DNA from 3 places in the Mucilaginibacter boryungensis genome. Region 2 is predicted to be linked to each of the others. Evidence: riboswitches for the same ligand, from Rfam matches in the RefSeq annotation. Region 2 holds a riboswitch; each other region holds the start of a gene.
The links. A riboswitch is a leader RNA that binds a small molecule or an ion and turns the genes downstream of it on or off. The one in region 2 is predicted to bind S-adenosylmethionine.
Positions count from the first base shown of each region.

Region 1: linked by a shared signal. The riboswitch ahead of metH (methionine synthase) and the one ahead of IRJ18_RS09035 (homoserine O-acetyltransferase family protein) in region 2 are both predicted to bind S-adenosylmethionine.
Region 3: linked by a shared signal. The riboswitch ahead of IRJ18_RS13305 (peroxiredoxin) and the one ahead of IRJ18_RS09035 (homoserine O-acetyltransferase family protein) in region 2 are both predicted to bind S-adenosylmethionine.

Region 1 is NZ_JADFFM010000002.1:1,511,502-1,517,103, forward strand. Features, by position in the region: gene IRJ18_RS19570 (transglycosylase domain-containing protein) at 1-526, shown strand, start outside; gene IRJ18_RS19575 (YceH family protein) at 600-1,247, shown strand; gene IRJ18_RS19580 (glutamate--tRNA ligase family protein) at 1,300-2,208, shown strand; gene IRJ18_RS19585 (3-oxoacyl-ACP synthase) at 2,205-2,657, shown strand; gene IRJ18_RS19590 (hypothetical protein) at 2,678-3,310, opposite strand; SAM riboswitch class I at 3,422-3,533, shown strand; gene metH (methionine synthase) at 3,672-5,602, shown strand, end outside.
Region 2 is NZ_JADFFM010000001.1:2,167,207-2,172,808, reverse strand. Features, by position in the region: gene IRJ18_RS09045 (glycosyltransferase family 87 protein) at 1-908, opposite strand, end outside; gene IRJ18_RS09040 (homoserine dehydrogenase) at 1,032-2,267, opposite strand; gene IRJ18_RS09035 (homoserine O-acetyltransferase family protein) at 2,274-3,326, opposite strand; SAM riboswitch class I at 3,688-3,800, opposite strand; gene IRJ18_RS09030 (trans-sulfuration enzyme family protein) at 3,913-5,031, opposite strand; gene IRJ18_RS09025 (hypothetical protein) at 5,089-5,511, shown strand; gene mqnE (aminofutalosine synthase MqnE) at 5,572-5,602, shown strand, end outside.
Region 3 is NZ_JADFFM010000002.1:104,897-110,498, reverse strand. Features, by position in the region: gene IRJ18_RS13320 (DUF4097 family beta strand repeat-containing protein) at 1-223, opposite strand, end outside; gene IRJ18_RS13315 (zf-HC2 domain-containing protein) at 240-1,055, opposite strand; gene IRJ18_RS13310 (RNA polymerase sigma factor) at 1,067-1,618, opposite strand; SAM riboswitch class I at 2,032-2,152, shown strand; gene IRJ18_RS13305 (peroxiredoxin) at 2,314-2,949, shown strand; tRNA gene IRJ18_RS13300 (tRNA-OTHER) at 3,141-3,211, shown strand; gene IRJ18_RS13295 (DUF4395 domain-containing protein) at 3,244-3,690, shown strand; gene IRJ18_RS13290 (peroxiredoxin family protein) at 3,868-4,512, shown strand; gene IRJ18_RS13285 (hypothetical protein) at 5,000-5,185, shown strand; gene kduI (5-dehydro-4-deoxy-D-glucuronate isomerase) at 5,397-5,602, shown strand, end outside.

The DNA.
Region 1 (5,602 bases), on a different contig from region 2:
CCCGTCGGAACTTACCCTGGGCGAAAGTATTTACCTGGCCAGTATTGTGCCCAAGCCACGCTCGGGCCTGTACGCCTTTTTACCTGATGGTACCCTTAATCCGCGGTTAAGCTACTATTTTAATATTATTGGCAACCTGATGGAAGGTCATGGGTTAACAGCACACCGCGATAGCAGCGTGTATGGTTTATATACCGTGCGATTAAGAGAAAGCCTGCGCAGGCAAATTCACCCATCAGATACATCAAACTTTACCCGGTTAATGAAGGGAGGGGATGATGATGATAACGAGGCCGCTACTACGGCGGTAATTCCATCACCACCACCGGCGCCCGAGCCGGAAAAGAAACCGAACTTTTTCCAACGTTTATTTGGTGGCGGTAAAAAGAAAGACACTACTCAAAATAACGAGCCTAAACTTGATACCGCCGGCAAAACCAAAAAACAAATTCGTCAGGAATTGCGTGAACAGAAAAAACTGGAAAAACAGCGTCAAAAAGAATTAAAAGACAGGGGGTTATTATAACCCGGGAGACCCAGAGGCTCAATTTCAGATACAAAAAACTATATTGGCGCCCCAAAGCATTTATATTTAGCCAATGGATACTCCTAAAAGTTTGCCGGTATTAGACAGCATCGAACTGCGTGTGCTGGGGTCGTTAATGGAAAAGGCCCGTACCACCCCCGAATATTATCCTATGTCGTTAAACGGCTTAACGGCCGCGTGTAACCAGAAAACATCGCGTAAGCCAGTAGTGCAATATGACGAAGGAACTGTTGCCATAGCTTTAGATTCATTAAAAAAGCGTGGGCTGATATCTACAGCTACCGGAGGCTCAAGCAGGGCTGTAAAGTATAAACACAATTTCGCCATTGTATACCCTGTGTTGCCGCAGGAGGTTTGTATTATCTGCCTGCTGATACTGCGCGGTCCACAAACTCCCGGCGAGATCAATACTAATTCAGGCCGGATGTACGAGTTTGAATCGATTGATGAAGTGCAGCAAATATTAGAAAAGCTGGCAGCCGATGAACCGCCGTACTTAATGCAGCTACCACGCCGCCCGGGGCAAAAAGAAGTGCGCTATGCCCATTTGCTGGCCGGCGTGCCCGAGATTGGGGACGATGAACCGGATGCGCCTGTTGCCCACTCTGCCAGCGGATTGGAAGCTCGGGTAACTAAACTGGAGCAGGACTACGCTGAATTAAAAGAAGCTTTTGACAAGCTGATGAAAGAATTAATGTAGATTTAATACCCTTCTTTGGAGAGGGGGGTATCATCAATGTAAAAATCCGACGATGTCTATCCCGGCACAAACATCCAGCAAAACACGCATAGCCCCTACACCCAGTGGCTATTTGCATTTGGGGAATGTACTGTCGTTTGCTATAACAGTGGCACTTGCCAAAAAATACGGCGCTAAAATACTGCTGCGCTTAGATGACCTTGACCGCGACAGGGTAAGCCGGTTATATGTTCAGGATATTTTTGATACCCTTAATTTTTTAGAAATACCTTATGATGAAGGTCCGCGCGATTTTACGGACTACAAAAATAACTGGTCGCAAATTCACCGTATGGAAATGTATCAGGCGGCATTACAGCAACTGAAAGATAATAAATCCGTATTCGCCTGTACCTGTTCGCGTGCGCAAATTAGGAATAGTAATGTTAGTGATGCTTACCCCGGCACCTGCCTGCACAAAAACATAACGCTGGATACCGAAAATGCAAGCTGGCGGTTGAAGACAGATGCGACCGAATTGCTGAATATTAAAACCCTCCCCAATGAAGTGGTAAAAACTACTTTACCCGCAACTATGCAAAATTTTGTAGCGCGCAAAAAAGATGGTTACCCCGCCTATCAGTTAACTTCGGTTGCAGATGATGTTTTTTACGGGGTCGATTTGATAGTACGCGGGCAAGACTTGTGGGATTCTACCCTTGCACAAAATTATCTGGCCCCGCATATTGGCGCCGCGTCTTTCCGTGATGTTATCTTTTATCATCACCCATTGCTGATGGCATCCGGGAACGAAAAACTATCCAAATCGGCCGGGGCAACATCCATACATTATTTACGGGGAGAAGGCAAAAAGCCCCAGGATATTTATACCGGGATCTCAAAAATGCTTGGATTTGATGAGGCGGTTAAAAATTGGCAGGAATTAGCCGCCCTGCTTAATATATTTGCACCTGCCAAATGAACAATCTAAAACAACAACTCCACCAGCTTTGTAGCGAATTTGTGCAGCAGCGCATGGCCAACGCGCAACAGGCCATTCAATCGGCCGAGCAAAGTGCGGCCGAGGACACCAAAAGCAGCGCTGGCGACAAATATGAAACCGGCCGGGAGATGCTGCAGCAGGAAAAGGACAGGGGCATGGCCCAGCTAACCGAGGCGAACAAATTACTGGTAGCGCTCAATCGTATCAGTACCGCAGGCAAATCAACCAGGGTGGAAGAGGGCAGCGTAGTGAAAACAAATAACGGCAACTTTTACATCGCGGTAAGTGCGGGGGTTTTAAACTTAGCAGGCGAAAGCTATTTCGCTATTTCAGCCGCATCGCCCATTGGTTATAAAATGATGGGGTGTAAGGTTGATGATTGGTTTGAACAGAACGGAAAGAAGTATAGGGTGCTTGAAGTGATATAGGTAATTAAGCAGGCAGGCTGTTACCTGTGGTATGGCGCATTGTTGCTTTTATCTTCTGTTAAGTGGGTAATAGAAATATTGAATTCTTTGTTTACCAGATCTAAGGCCTCAAAAAAATCTTTAGCTTGCCAATAGTCTTTAGCCAGAGACGGGGCGTAAGTATAGGTATAAAAGCGAAATTTGTTTTTTGTTGCTACTTCAATATTACATGACAGGCCGTCGGTAAAGGTGATATTTTTATTGTTTATTGAAAAAAAATCCGGAAGGGTAAGTATCTGATGACTAAGTAATGTTTTGGAAAACACATTCCATCCGGATGCTGGCACCATGTTCCTATGCGTGTAGCTTGTCACCGAATCGCGTAAGCTTTGATATTTCCAGTCGGCATGAACATAATAATATTCAGCATCCCACCTATTCTTCCGGCATTTTAAAATGACCAGCTTTCTAACGTCTGTTAACGAATAATCATACCAGATACGAATTTGAATACCATCATAACCATGTTGCAGATCTTGCAATTTTAGGGCATGGTCCTTTTGCAGGTCGAGATCATACATCAGAATAAATTTGCCATTTGAATCTTTCGGTATATCAATTACTGTTTTGTTGAACCGGCGAGTGTTACACGCAGCAGATACCGTCAATAACATTATTGCTGCTATTATTAGTCTTAAACTATATAGATTGGTCATGCGTATGTACTATAACATAAAGCTAACAAACCTATTTGCAATTTACAGCCCTATTGTGCAACTTTGCACTGCTTATAGAGAAAGACGGAGGGATTAGACCCTGCGATGTCTTAGCAACCTGTACTTACAAGGTGCTACATTCTACTTACCGGCAAACAAAAGCCGATAAGACAGATAAGCGAAGGTCAAAATCAACACCCGACTTTTCGATATAAGCCGCTTTTTAAGTCTGAAGTTCTGAGTTTAAAGTCGTAAGTCAATACTGCTTTCCGATTTTAATACTTAAGGCTTTGTACTTAAGACTTACGACTCTCAAAGAATGGATATTAGAAAAGAATTAGAAAAACGCATCCTGGTTATTGACGGGGCAATGGGTACCATGATACAACGGTATAACCTTACGGAAGATGATTTCCGCGGGGAACGCTTTCGTGACCACCCTTCAGACCTGAAAGGCAATAACGACCTGCTGAACCTTACACGCCCGGATATAATTAAGGCTATTCACGCCGAATACCTGGATGCCGGTGCGGATATTATTGAAACCAACACCTTCAGCACACAGGTGATATCGCTGGCCGATTATCAAATGGAAGACCTGGCTTATGAAATGAGCTACGAGGGTGCACGCATTGCGCGTGAAGTGGTGGATGAATACAATAAAAAAACGCCTGAAAAGCCACGTTTTGTGGCTGGTGCCGTTGGTCCAACCAACCGCACCGCATCATTATCACCAGATGTGAACGATCCGGGTTACCGTGCTGTGAATTTTGATATCCTGGCCGATGCTTACTATACCCAGATACGGGGATTGGTTGACGGTGGCGCGGACCTGCTTTTAATAGAAACCATATTTGATACCCTGAACGCTAAAGCCGCCCTGTTTGCCGCTAAGCGCTATGAGGACGAATTACGCCAGAAAAACCCCGGCTATAAAGGCATCCCGCTGATGATATCGGGCACTATTACCGATGCCTCGGGAAGGACTTTATCAGGGCAAACCGTTGAGGCTTTCTGGGATTCCGTGCAGCATGCTAACTTGCTTTCGGTTGGGTTAAATTGTGCTTTAGGCGCTAAAGAAATGCGTCCGCACTTAGAGGAATTGGCAACCAAAGCCAATGTATATGTATCGGCTTACCCCAATGCGGGTTTGCCAAACGAGTTTGGGCAATACGATGAAGTGCCGCACGAGACTGCCCACCTGGTAGAAGATTTTATGGCCAGCAATATGGTAAATATTGTAGGCGGTTGTTGTGGCACCACCCCCGACCATATCCGGTGCATTGCCGAAAAAGCAGCGAAGCACCAGCCGCGCAAACGCCCGGAGATTGAACCCTATATGCGCCTGAGCGGGTTGGAAGCAGTAACCATTACCCCTGAAGCCAACTTTGTAAATGTGGGCGAACGCACCAATATTACCGGCTCACCAAAATTTAGCAAACTGATCTTAGCTGAAGATTTTGAAGGCGCGTTAACCGTTGCCCGCCAGCAGGTAGAAGGCGGCGCGCAGGTGATTGATGTGAACATGGACGAGGGAATGATCGACTCGGAAGCGACGATGGTGAAGTTCCTGAACCTGCTGGCCTCCGAACCGGATATTGCCAAGCTGCCTATCATGGTCGATTCATCGAAATGGTCGGTTATTGAGGCGGGTTTGAAATGCTTACAGGGGAAAGGTATCGTAAATTCGATCTCGTTGAAAGAGGGCGAAGAAAAATTTAAAGAATATGCCCGTAAAATATTAAGCTATGGCGCGGCTACCGTGGTAATGGCCTTTGATGAACAGGGACAAGCGGATTCGTACGAGCGACGCATTGAAATATGCAAACGCAGTTATGATATACTGGTAAATGAAGTAGGCTTCCCGCCGCAGGATATCATCTTTGACCCGAATATCCTGACCGTAGCTACCGGCCTGGAAGAACATAACAATTACGCGGTAGATTTTATAAAAGCTACCAAATGGATAAAAGAGAACCTGCCGTATGCTAAAGTAAGCGGCGGGGTAAGTAATATCTCGTTCTCTTTCCGCGGTAATAACAAGGTGCGCGAGGCCATGCACTCGGCATTTTTATACCATGCTATCAAAGCGGGTATGGATATGGGTATTGTAAATGCCGGCATGCTCGAGGTATACGAGGAAATTCCGAAAGACCTGTTGGAACTTGTAGAAGACGTACTATTGAACCGCCGTGCAGATGCCACCGAGCGACTGGTTACCTTTGCCGATACCATAAAGGGCGGCGGCGG
Region 2 (5,602 bases):
ATGTAAGTAGGCGATTCGGAACCTGTACTAAATATCACTGTAAACAATAGGCTAGATGCTAATATCAGTAATTGATAATCTATTTTTTTAAAGCTTTTTATACGCACATAAGATAATGCGAACAATAGCATTCCCGGTAGTATGACAAGCATATTTGATAGCTGCGGATAATTAAATATTCGCCGGATCATCCCCATCACCGAAATATCCTGCATGGTTGAAAATTCATTATGGACGTTTTTTTCGCTTAAGCTTAAATACCAGTCTTTATAACATTGCACCACAAATGCCGGTGATGAAAACAACATTGGTAATGCAAAAAGTATGATCGACCAAAACAGCAGCGATAGTATCAGTTTTAGTTTATTATCTGAAAAGAAGAAAAATGCCAATCCAACAATACCATATAATTTAACGTAAGTACCGGCAATAATTAATAAGGCTGCCCAAAAATCTTTTCCGTTCCTGATGAAAATGAAACTTAGCAGGATAATTGAAGTCATGATAGGGTTAAACTGTACGCTGTAACTGGCTGTCATTAATTCGTGTGCGCAGATAAGCAGAATGGCGTAGCGATAATCTATCTTAAATGGCAACAATAAAATAGCCCGGTATAAAATAAAGGCGTTAACCGTTGTCCATAAAATGGCGGCAATACCGTCAGGGAGAAAAGTAAAAGGTGCAATCAGTAAGGCAAACAGCGGCCCGTAGTGGTTGGTATCTGCGTAATAAGGCTGCGGTGTATATAAATTATGCTGATGCAGCAGATTAATAAACGTGTATTTGTAAATGAGGTAATTATTAATGGAATGCGCGAAAACCATTTTTACTACTGCGAAAAGGCTAAGCCCAAACCATAGTACGGTTATAAATATTTTATTGGTAAAAAGTTTATAAAGTTTCGACATTAACCGGGGATAGTCACCTATTTGTGTGGTAAAGATAAAGTTAAATATTATGTGGTGAAAATTGGTTCAATAAAAAAGGCTCCCGGTAAAGGAAGCCTTTTAAGTGTTTAGCCAATAAATCTACTAAAGAACTTCAGCCGTTTGTTTTGCCGCTGTGGCTAAACTAACCCCTGTTAGCTGATTGGCAAAAGCCACAAAGGCCTTGCTATTTGATATACGGTGTTGATTATCTATCAGGTTTTGTAGGTTGATCTTCCCGGTAACAAACTTGTAATTACCTGAATAAAAGCGTTCATGAATATATTCAAACTGTAGTGCTTCAACCAGGTCGTCATCTTCATAACGCAGGTAAATATTGAGTTCTACGTTATTAGTAAACCGCAAGTCCTTTTTATTGTGCGCCTTTTTATACTCATATTGATAATCATAGCGCAAGGCTGCGATATCTGATAACACAGCGGAGCCGGTAGGATGGCCGCCGGCGCCTTTTCCATAAAAGAATTGCTGATCGGCAAAAGCCGCCTGTACGGTAACACAATTGTATTCGTAATCTACATTGTAAAGAAATTCGTGTTCATTCACAAACTTAGGTAACACAAACATAGTAACATGTTGGTCATCCAACTCTTTAGCAACAGGCACCAGTTTAATCTTCAGTTTCTTTTCCCGCGCATATTGCAAGTCGTTTGCGTGTAGGTTTTGGATACCTACATTGAGCACTTTCTCTGGTTTCACCACTACACCATAGGCGTGCGCGGCTGCTATCACCAGCTTATACTTGGCGTCAAACCCACCAACGTCAAGCGTTGGGTCAGTTTCGGCAAAACCAAGGTCCTGTGCCAGCTTAAGCGCGGTATCATAATCCATATTCTCATTATAGCCCTTTGATAGGATGTAATTAGATGAACCGTTGAATATGCCGCTGATAGAGTGCAGCAGTTCGTTATCATAATACTCCTCCAGATTACGGATTATCGGAATACTACCGCACACGGAAGCTTCGTACAATAATGATGTACCGTATTGATGTTGCAGGTCAATTAATTCCTGCAAATAAATCGCCAGCATTTTTTTACTGGCTGATACAACGTTGCGCCCGGTTTTTAAAGCGGTAGATACGATATCATATGCCGCTTCCGTATCGTTTATTAATTCAACAATCGTATTTATCTCCGGGTTATTCAATAACTCATCTTTATCGGTCGTGAAAAGCTCCGGTGGCAGGGTACGTTTCTTTGTAGGATCTTTAATGGCGATCTTAACGATCTCAATATTCAGGTTTTTAGTGCGGATAATATCGTATAAGCCCTGGCCAACAACGCCAAAGCCAAAAAGTCCAATTTTAAGTTTTTTGCTCATTGTATATTATGCGGTTTGCTGCAAGTCAATAATCTTACCTTTTACGTCGGTTTTTAAAAAAGATGAAATAATATTTGTCAGATTCTCTGTATCAATTAAAAATCCGTCGTGCCCATAAAACGAATCTATTTCAGCCAAAGCAGCCTTCGGTATTTGTCTGAACAGATATTGCTGCTCTTCGATAGGGAATAATACATCAGATTTAATGCCGATTACCAGTGTTTTAGCAGTAATAGTACTCAGAGCTCTTTCTACGCCCTGGCGGTTACGGCCCACATTATGCGAGTCCATTACTTTAGTTAAATACCAATAGCTATATGCATTAAAACGGTTAACCAATTTTTGACCCTGGTAATTCTGATAGCTGGCTGCACGGTAATTGTGTAGTTCGTCGGTTTGTTCTTGCTGGGTAACCCCGTATGTTTTATAGGTACGATAGGAGATAAGCGCAATACTACGTGCTGCTTTCAAGCCTTTGCTGCCGCCATCGGGCGTATTATTATAAAAGGTTGTATCAGCACTTAAGGCCAGGCGCTGCGATTCGTTAAAGGCAATGCCCCAGGGTGAATGACGGGCATTGGTGGCTATTAAAACCAGGTTTTTTATCCGGTTTGGCTCCATAATACTCCATTCCAAAGCCTGCTGACCGCCTAAGGAGCCTCCTAATAATACTTCAATACTATCAACCCCTAAATGATTAGCCAGTAATTGATGCGCTTTAACAATATCCCGGATTGTATAATCAGGAAATGTAAGATAGTAGGGCAGGCCGGTAGCCGGATTAACACTTAAAGGACTGGTAGTACCGTAGGTCGAACCTAAAATATTGGCGCAAACAATGTAATGTTCTTCGGGGTTAAAATAATCGTTCTCACCGAATAAACCTTTCCACCAATCCAGCACATCTGAATTAGCTGTTAGTGCGTGGCATACCCAAACTACATTATTACGTTGTTTATTTAATGTACCATAAGTATGGAAACCTATTTCAAGCTCCAGCAGTTGCTTGCCCGATTCCAGTTCAAATGGCTGTTGATATTTAAATATTTGTGTATTCATTGTTTAAAAACCGGCTATTTAGGCCTGCAACCTTTAATAACCTTACTATATCACTTATAAACTAAAAAATGGTCTTGTTAATTGAGGGTATCAGTTATTGTCTTATAACAGGAATTGGTATAGATAATTATCATGGTATGTGTTTGAATAAGTTTGTTAATGAATTGAAATAGAGTTAGATAAGCTATTGTAAGCTATGCACGTATTTTCAGTAAAAAGAAAAGGAAACGTGGTTACAGCTTAACAGCAGCAGCAACAACAAATCAGCACGCCATTATTAGTGGTATGACAGCTAAAAGACTTACGCGTTTGCGTATCTGAAAATTTGTGTTGGATGTTGTTAGTACTTTTCATGGTTGTTAATTTATAACCCCCGGTAATCCATTCACCGGGCCAGGTGTTGGCACCTTCTCCATTTTAGGAGGGTTGCCAGTGGGTCTTAGAGCCTGATCTCTCGCCACTTCTTTATAAATCAAAACCTTTTTGAAGGGATTTGACTCTAATATTTTAGTATTGCTACCAAATAATGTTGCGAATATATATTAAAAGGATATATGCTTCCAAATTAAATTTGTAAATGATACGATTATGATTGAAGTGCTGCCGACATATCTGCTATCAGGTCATCAATATGTTCTAACCCAACCGATACCCTTAACAAATTTTGTGGTGTTTTAGTATCCGGCCCTTCAACTGATGCCCGGTGTTCTATTAAACTTTCTACACCGCCTAAACTGGTGGCAATAGTGAACAAATTTAATTTCGACAACACTCTTTTCGCCTCATCGGCACCCCCTTTAACACAGAACGAAAACATAGCACCAAAGCCCAGCATTTGATTTTTAGCTATCTGGTGCTGCGGATGTGATGTTAACCCAGGATACATCACACTTTCTACATTTGGGTGTTTTTCTAAAAAATCTGTAAGTAAAGCTGCGTTATGCGCATGGCCTTTCATGCGATAAGGTAATGTTTTAAGGCTGCGCACCAGGTAATAGCAATCCATTGGCGAGGGGATAGCGCCGCCCATTTCCTGCACCTGGCGTATTTTGTCCCACCATTCGTTTTTTACGGGTGTAATTAAAGCACCCCCCATTAGATCGCTGTGGCCTCCAAAATATTTTGTAGATGAATGCATCACCAGATCAGCCCCCAGGCTTAGCGGCTGCTGAAATATAGGTGTAGCAAAAGTGTTATCACAAACAACCTTAATTGCATGTTCTCGGGCTATGGTGATTACCTTTTTAATATCGGTGACCTTGAGCAATGGATTGGATGGCGTTTCTATCCATATCAAACCGGTGTTTGGTTTAATATGCGCCCTTAATACTGCTTCATCGTTCACATCAATAAAATCAAACTCCAGTATTCCTGCAAACAGTGTTTTTATCTGGTTACGAAGGCCATGGTACATGTCATCAGGGCCTATAATGTGGGTGCCTGGTGTTAATGATTGAAATACAGCCATACCAGCTGCATTGCCCGATGAGAATGCCGCAGCCTCTACACCACCTTCTAATCTTGCCAGTACATTCTCTAATAAATGCCTGTTAGGATTTGCGGCGCGACTATAAATATAACCTTTTTCATAGCTACCATCAACTTCCCGTTCAAATGTGGTCGACATAACAATGGGTTGTATCACAGCTTTAGTAGCATCATCAATTTTATTGCCGGCATGTATGGCTATAGTTTCAATTTTCATATATTGGCGGTGTAGCGTTTTGCGGTAAAAATACGTATAGTTATAAAATAACTGATCATGAAAAATATTCTATATCTGCTAATAGCAGTAGCACTTTTAACATCGTGCATAAAAAATAGTGACGCTGATGCCACGCCGCAAATAAATGATACTTATGACATAGATAATGTTTACGGCCAATGGTTGTTAACCACTATTAATGATAAAGCAGCAGGTACCAGTATTTCACCTACAGATGAAAACCTGGTTGTTTTTAGTACGGCAGGGACGGTAAAATATTATACTAATTCAGCCTTAACCTCTCAGGATACTTTTACTATCATTCAGGGTAAAAGCATTTATACTATAGAAAGAACTTATCAATTATCTTACGGTAGCACAACCTTAAAAAGATCCGTCCTGATAGCAAAGAAAGACACCCTTTTATTAGCCGATGAAGTAGCAAATGGCAAATCTTATTTGTATACGCACCATAAATAGTTACATCTGTATGATATTCTGAAGCGTCAAAAACGTATTTTTGCCTGAAAGAATATACGGATGCAAAGTGAGCAAAACTTACAACTATTAT
Region 3 (5,602 bases), on a different contig from region 2:
CCGAGATAGTTTCGTCTATTTCAATTACAACCTGGTTGCCGTTGTAGCCTTCAACTTTAACGCTGCCAAATACATTGTAAAGGGCAAATACGGTAGCTGCCGCCGATTGTTGAGGTGTAAACTGCTTGCTGATATGGTCTTTAAATTCAACGTCGTACGACTTTTTTTGGGCAAAAGTATGGCCCCATCCCGCTAAAAGCGCGATCAATACTAACTTCTTCATGATGTGTGTTTTGGTTTTAAATTAAACTGTTAATCGTCTCTTTGATCTTGTTCCTGACACCGTGGTCAAGATTCTTTTGTTTTAAAAGTTCTTTAAATTCACCTACCGACCGTTTCTCTTGCAGTTTCAGCATCACATCCGCAATGGCCGATTGCATCAGTGGCGAATCCTGTTCGGTGATAGATTTTATAAGTCCCGCCCGCACTTCCGGGTGACCGGCCAGCTGTGCCAGTGCATCCAGCGTACTCAGGCGTACGTTTACGTTCGGGTCGTTATTCAGCGTGGCCAGTAAAGCATCAATTACCTGCTGGTCTACGTGCTTTATCTCGCTGGTGTAGCTCACCCCCTTAATCCTTTCAGATGCCGACGGGTTCTCCAGCATGGCCAGCATCATGGTTTGTTTTAACTCATGCACCTGGCTGCTCAGTGCCTGTAGTTGCTTATCCTGCTGCCCGCCTTTACCTGCATTAAATACCCAATAACCGCAGGCAAAGCTTATCAAAATAATCACCAGGCTGTAAGCCATAGGCAAGCGCGGCTGCACCAGCCAAAACTGGCTTAGCTTTTCTTTTAGTTCCGCCCAAATATTCCCTTTAGATGCCGCCTCTTCCTTGAAAGTATCCAGCATGGCTTCAAACTTCACCTGCATGTGTGCCGATGGGGCAGGGGTTTCAATAGTGCCCATTTCTCTCCACAATTCCTTCATGGCGGCTAATTCTTCTTTACAACCGGGGCAATCGCTCAGGTGTTGTTCCAGTTTCACCCGCTCGGCCGGCGGCAGGTCTTTATCTATCCAGCCGGTAAACAGCTCCTTATATTTATCACAATCCATTTTATGTCTGTTTAACGTTCAACTTTGGTATAAATCTCTTTTAGCTGGCACATGGCCCGGTGCACCCGCACCTTAACCGCGCCCTCGCTTATATTCAATATCTGTGCAATTTCCTGGTGTTTTAACTCCTGGAAACGGCTTAATGATAGTATCTCCCTTTCATCTTCACTTAACCTGCCCATGGCTTGCTGCAAACCCTGCGCTGCCTGCTTCCTTTCCAGCTGCTCCTCTATATTGGTGCTGCCGGGTATCCAGTCGGCCATGTCCTCAACACTGCTGGCTGCCATGGCCAGTTTTTTGCGTTTACCCTGGTCTTTTAGCACATTGCGGGCAATGGCATACATCCAGTGGATAAATTCGCCGCTGCCGGTAAAATTGTGCCGGTATTTCAGCATTTTATAAAATACCTGTTGCACCATATCCTCGGCGGCCTCGCGCTGGTAGGTCATGTGGTAAAGGAAACCGTACAACTGGCGATGGTAGCGCTGGAAAAGCAGCCCCATCCGGTCCAGGTCGCCGGCTTTTACTTTTAGCATGATCGCGTTATCATTCAGCGTATCCAAGCAGGTTTAGTTTTTATAGTTAATCATTATAGCCCTGTAAACTCCGGTTAAAAAAAATGGTTACAGGAAATTTAAGAATTTTTTTCAAGTATTAAAATCCCCGCGTTAGCGATAGGAGCGGATACCGGCCCGTGGCTAAGGCCCGTGCAGTATGAGCGGATAGCGCGGGCCGAAGGCAACGCCATTATAGTGGTTTGCTAATTGGATATGAGAGATAGTTACTGCTACGAGATTGCCACGTCGTTACCTCACCCACCACCTGCATGCCAACTCCTCGCAATGACAAATTTGATATAAATAAAATATTTCTACCTGATAATCAACGCATTTCAAATAAACACTACTAAATCTATAGATTTTATTTGGTATTTAAATTATTGCCCTTATATTTGTTGCCGTAATCGTTCTTTATTTACTTATCCAGAAAGACTGAGGGAAAGGCCCGAAGACGTCTTAGCAACCTGTGAGACCGCGTATATGCGACTTAATAAGGTGCTAATTCCTGCTCTGTAACCAAACAGGGAAAGATAAGCGAGTGAACAAAAATTCCACACCGTATTTACGGTTCCCTCTCTTTTCAGCTTTTGCAGATAAGCAACATTAAGTATTAAATTTTTCGTATTGGGTTTAAAGTTAATTATTCCGGTAATTTGCTTTAACTAACAAAATACATCTAACATTAAAAAACTGAGACCATGAGTTTACGATTAGGCGACGACGCGCCAAACTTTAAAGCCAAAACCAGCCAGGGCGAAATTGATTTTTACGAATTTTTAGGCGATAGCTGGGGTGTACTATTCAGTCACCCGGCCGATTATACGCCGGTTTGCACCACCGAACTGGGCCGTACCGCAGCCCTGAAAGAAGAATTTGCCAAACGCAATGTAAAAGTGGCGGCGCTGAGTGTAGACTCGGCAGAATCGCACCAGGGATGGATAAAGGATATCAACGAAACGCAAGACGTTGAGGTAACTTTCCCCATCATTGCCGACGAAGACCGCAAAATAGCCGAAGCATATGACATGATCCACCCTAACGCGTCGCTGAACGCTACGGTAAGGTCGCTGTTCATTATAGGCCCGGATAAAAAGATCAAACTGATCATCACTTACCCGGCATCAACCGGTCGTAATTTCAACGAGATATTAAGAGTGATTGATTCGCTGCAACTGACAGCTTACCATAGCGTAGCCACCCCGGCCGACTGGAAAGATGGCGAAGATGTAGTGGTATTGCCGTCTATTAAAACCGAAGATATACCGGCTAAGTTCCCTAAAGGGCATAAAGTAATAAAACCTTATTTAAGGACAACGCCGCAGCCAAATAAATAATACACAAGCCCCCCGAGCCCCTAAAGGGCAGGGTTTAAAGTAAAACTGTGCAAGGTTTTAACACTCCTCCTTTAGGGGTCTGGAGGGCAAAAAATATACGTATCTCCTTTAGTAAAGTAAAACTGTGCAAGGTTTTATGAAGCCGTCTCCGCTGATATATAGCGGAGCGGCTGGGGGGAGATGAATAAAACGATCAGATGGCCGAGTGGATAGGCGGAGGTTAGCAAGGCCTTTAACGGTGGTTCAACTCCATCTCTGATCTCTCTGTTTTAAATTAATAAATTAAGTAAGCTGATGAGCAACCTGCAATGCCCGGTAGATTTTGTAACCATTAACGAAAATAAGGCCCGTGTTAATGCCTTTTTTGTGCTGGCCCTGGGGGTAACTTTTTTGCTGACCAACGCCTGGGTGATAATTGCTATACTGGCCGTTGATTTTTTATTGCGCGCCACCAGTTGGGGGAACTACAGTCCGATAGGGTTTTTAAGCGACGCAGTGATCAAACAACTGAAAATTAAGCATAAACCGGTTGACCGTGCCCCTAAACGATTTGCTGTGGGCGTTGGGTTTGTGTTTACGGCGGGCATATTAATATTGCTGGCATCACAACAAAATTTCGCGGCGCAAATACTAACTGTGGTACTTATTGTATTTGCATGCCTGGAAGCCTTCGGTGGGTTATGCGTGGGTTGTTATGTGTACACTTTAGGCTTATTACTGATTAAAAAAACAAGTAAATAAAAATTTATCAAAAAAGACTACTAAAATTGTCGTCTATTTAAATGCTTTTGTTATGAAATATCAAAACATGAAATATTACGGAATTATTTACGGGTTGGACCACTGTTGTTGTTAGGCTGCACCTTCGCTTTAGTTATTGCCGAAAGGCTATCTGTTTATTCAATAAAATATATTATCATGTTAACTACCACCATTAACACCAGTAAATACCCATTTTTCGACCTTTCAGAAATTGTGCCCGAGGCCGATATTGCGTTTAAGCCATATAAGCCCCTGAAGCCGGTACGCACCGGGAATTACCTGCCCAATTTTACTTTGCAAAATACCTATACCCGCTGGCAGCACTTTTTTAATGGTGCCGAAACACACGGCGCCATCCTTTTAAAGCAATTGCTGAGCAAGCCGCTGGTAATAAGTTTTTATTCGCCACAGTGGCAGCAGCATGGTTTAGATCAATTAAAGCAGTTGAATGCTATCCAGGCGGAAATTAAGGCAAATGGCGGCAACTTGCTCATTATCACTGCAGAAAAGCAGGATAGCCTTGAAAAACTGGTTTGGGAAAACAACCTGTCGCTTAATTTCTATTTCGATGCGGCGCATGAAATTGCCCAAACCCTGCGGATATACAGCGATGCAGACCCGGTATGGAATAGGTTTTCGGGTATTGATATTAATGTGCCGCTACCGGCCACTTATGTATTGGATGCAGCGCGCCAGGTGGTTTACAGTCATGCAGAGTTTGAAACTGCATTATCAAATCGTGATGTTATCTCGGCAGTATATAACGCCAGCTTAGCGGGGAATTTGAAAAGGTCGGCATAAGGAGGGCCTCACCTAACTCTTTCCAGGGAGTATAGCCTATAAATAGGCAGAATTCACAAATTCCCTCCCATGGGGAGGGGGAGTTAGGATGTGCGGTGGTAGGGAGGGGTTTCGTGACTTTACAAAACCCCTCCCTGCACCCTCCCCATGGGAGGGAATCGCACATGGCCGCTTAAAATAAAAACATAGCAATTCTTTCAATGCTTCTCAACTTAGGTTTATGAATTGTTTGTTTGGTTAGGCCCCGGTAACGGGGCTTTTCTTATATCCTTACAAACAAGGGGCACCCCATTTTAACAAAAAACCTTATCAAAATGGAAAGGGTTATCCGTGCCATTTTTTTAAAATATTAATACACTAAGCTTAACTTGTCTTTTTTCGCAAAAGTGAATTTATGGCACTATTTTAGTATGGATATATTATGCATGCATAATATATTAAGTATATTTGTGCACTAATTAATTTACAACAATAACAATAAGCAGCTATGATAACTATAGTTAATACCATTTCAATGTTATGCCTTATCGCCCTCCCTTTAGCAAGAAAGACCACCCAAAAACACGATAAACCTGTTGTTTATAAAATTGATACAGATACTACCGAGGCCAGCTATGCTATAAATAGTAACGGATACCTTGAAGAAGTAGCCGAGAACAAGGTGAAAAGATAAATTATAAATTCAGCTCGATTAACGTATATGTAAGTCATTCTTACATCGGCCCCGGCAACGGGGCTTTTTTATGCACGTTAAAGCCGTTTTTGCAGGTCATATGTTGCTAAAAGCAGTACGGCAGGATGCTGCGGTTTGGAATTTTAGGCTTAAGGTTGTACACTTGCATTATCTACACAACAGTCGTTTCATATACCTAAAATTTAATATTTTGAAAGTAATACAAGCTGTACATCCCGAAGATTTTAAATCGTACCAAACTGCCAAGATCCGCGAGCGTTTTTTGCTGGATGGCATTGTCGATCCGGGAAAAATTAACCTGGTTTACACCCATTACGACAGGATGATAGTAGGCGGCGCCATGCCGATGGGTACCGAACTTAGCCTGGGTAATTATCCTAACCTACGTGCCGAGTA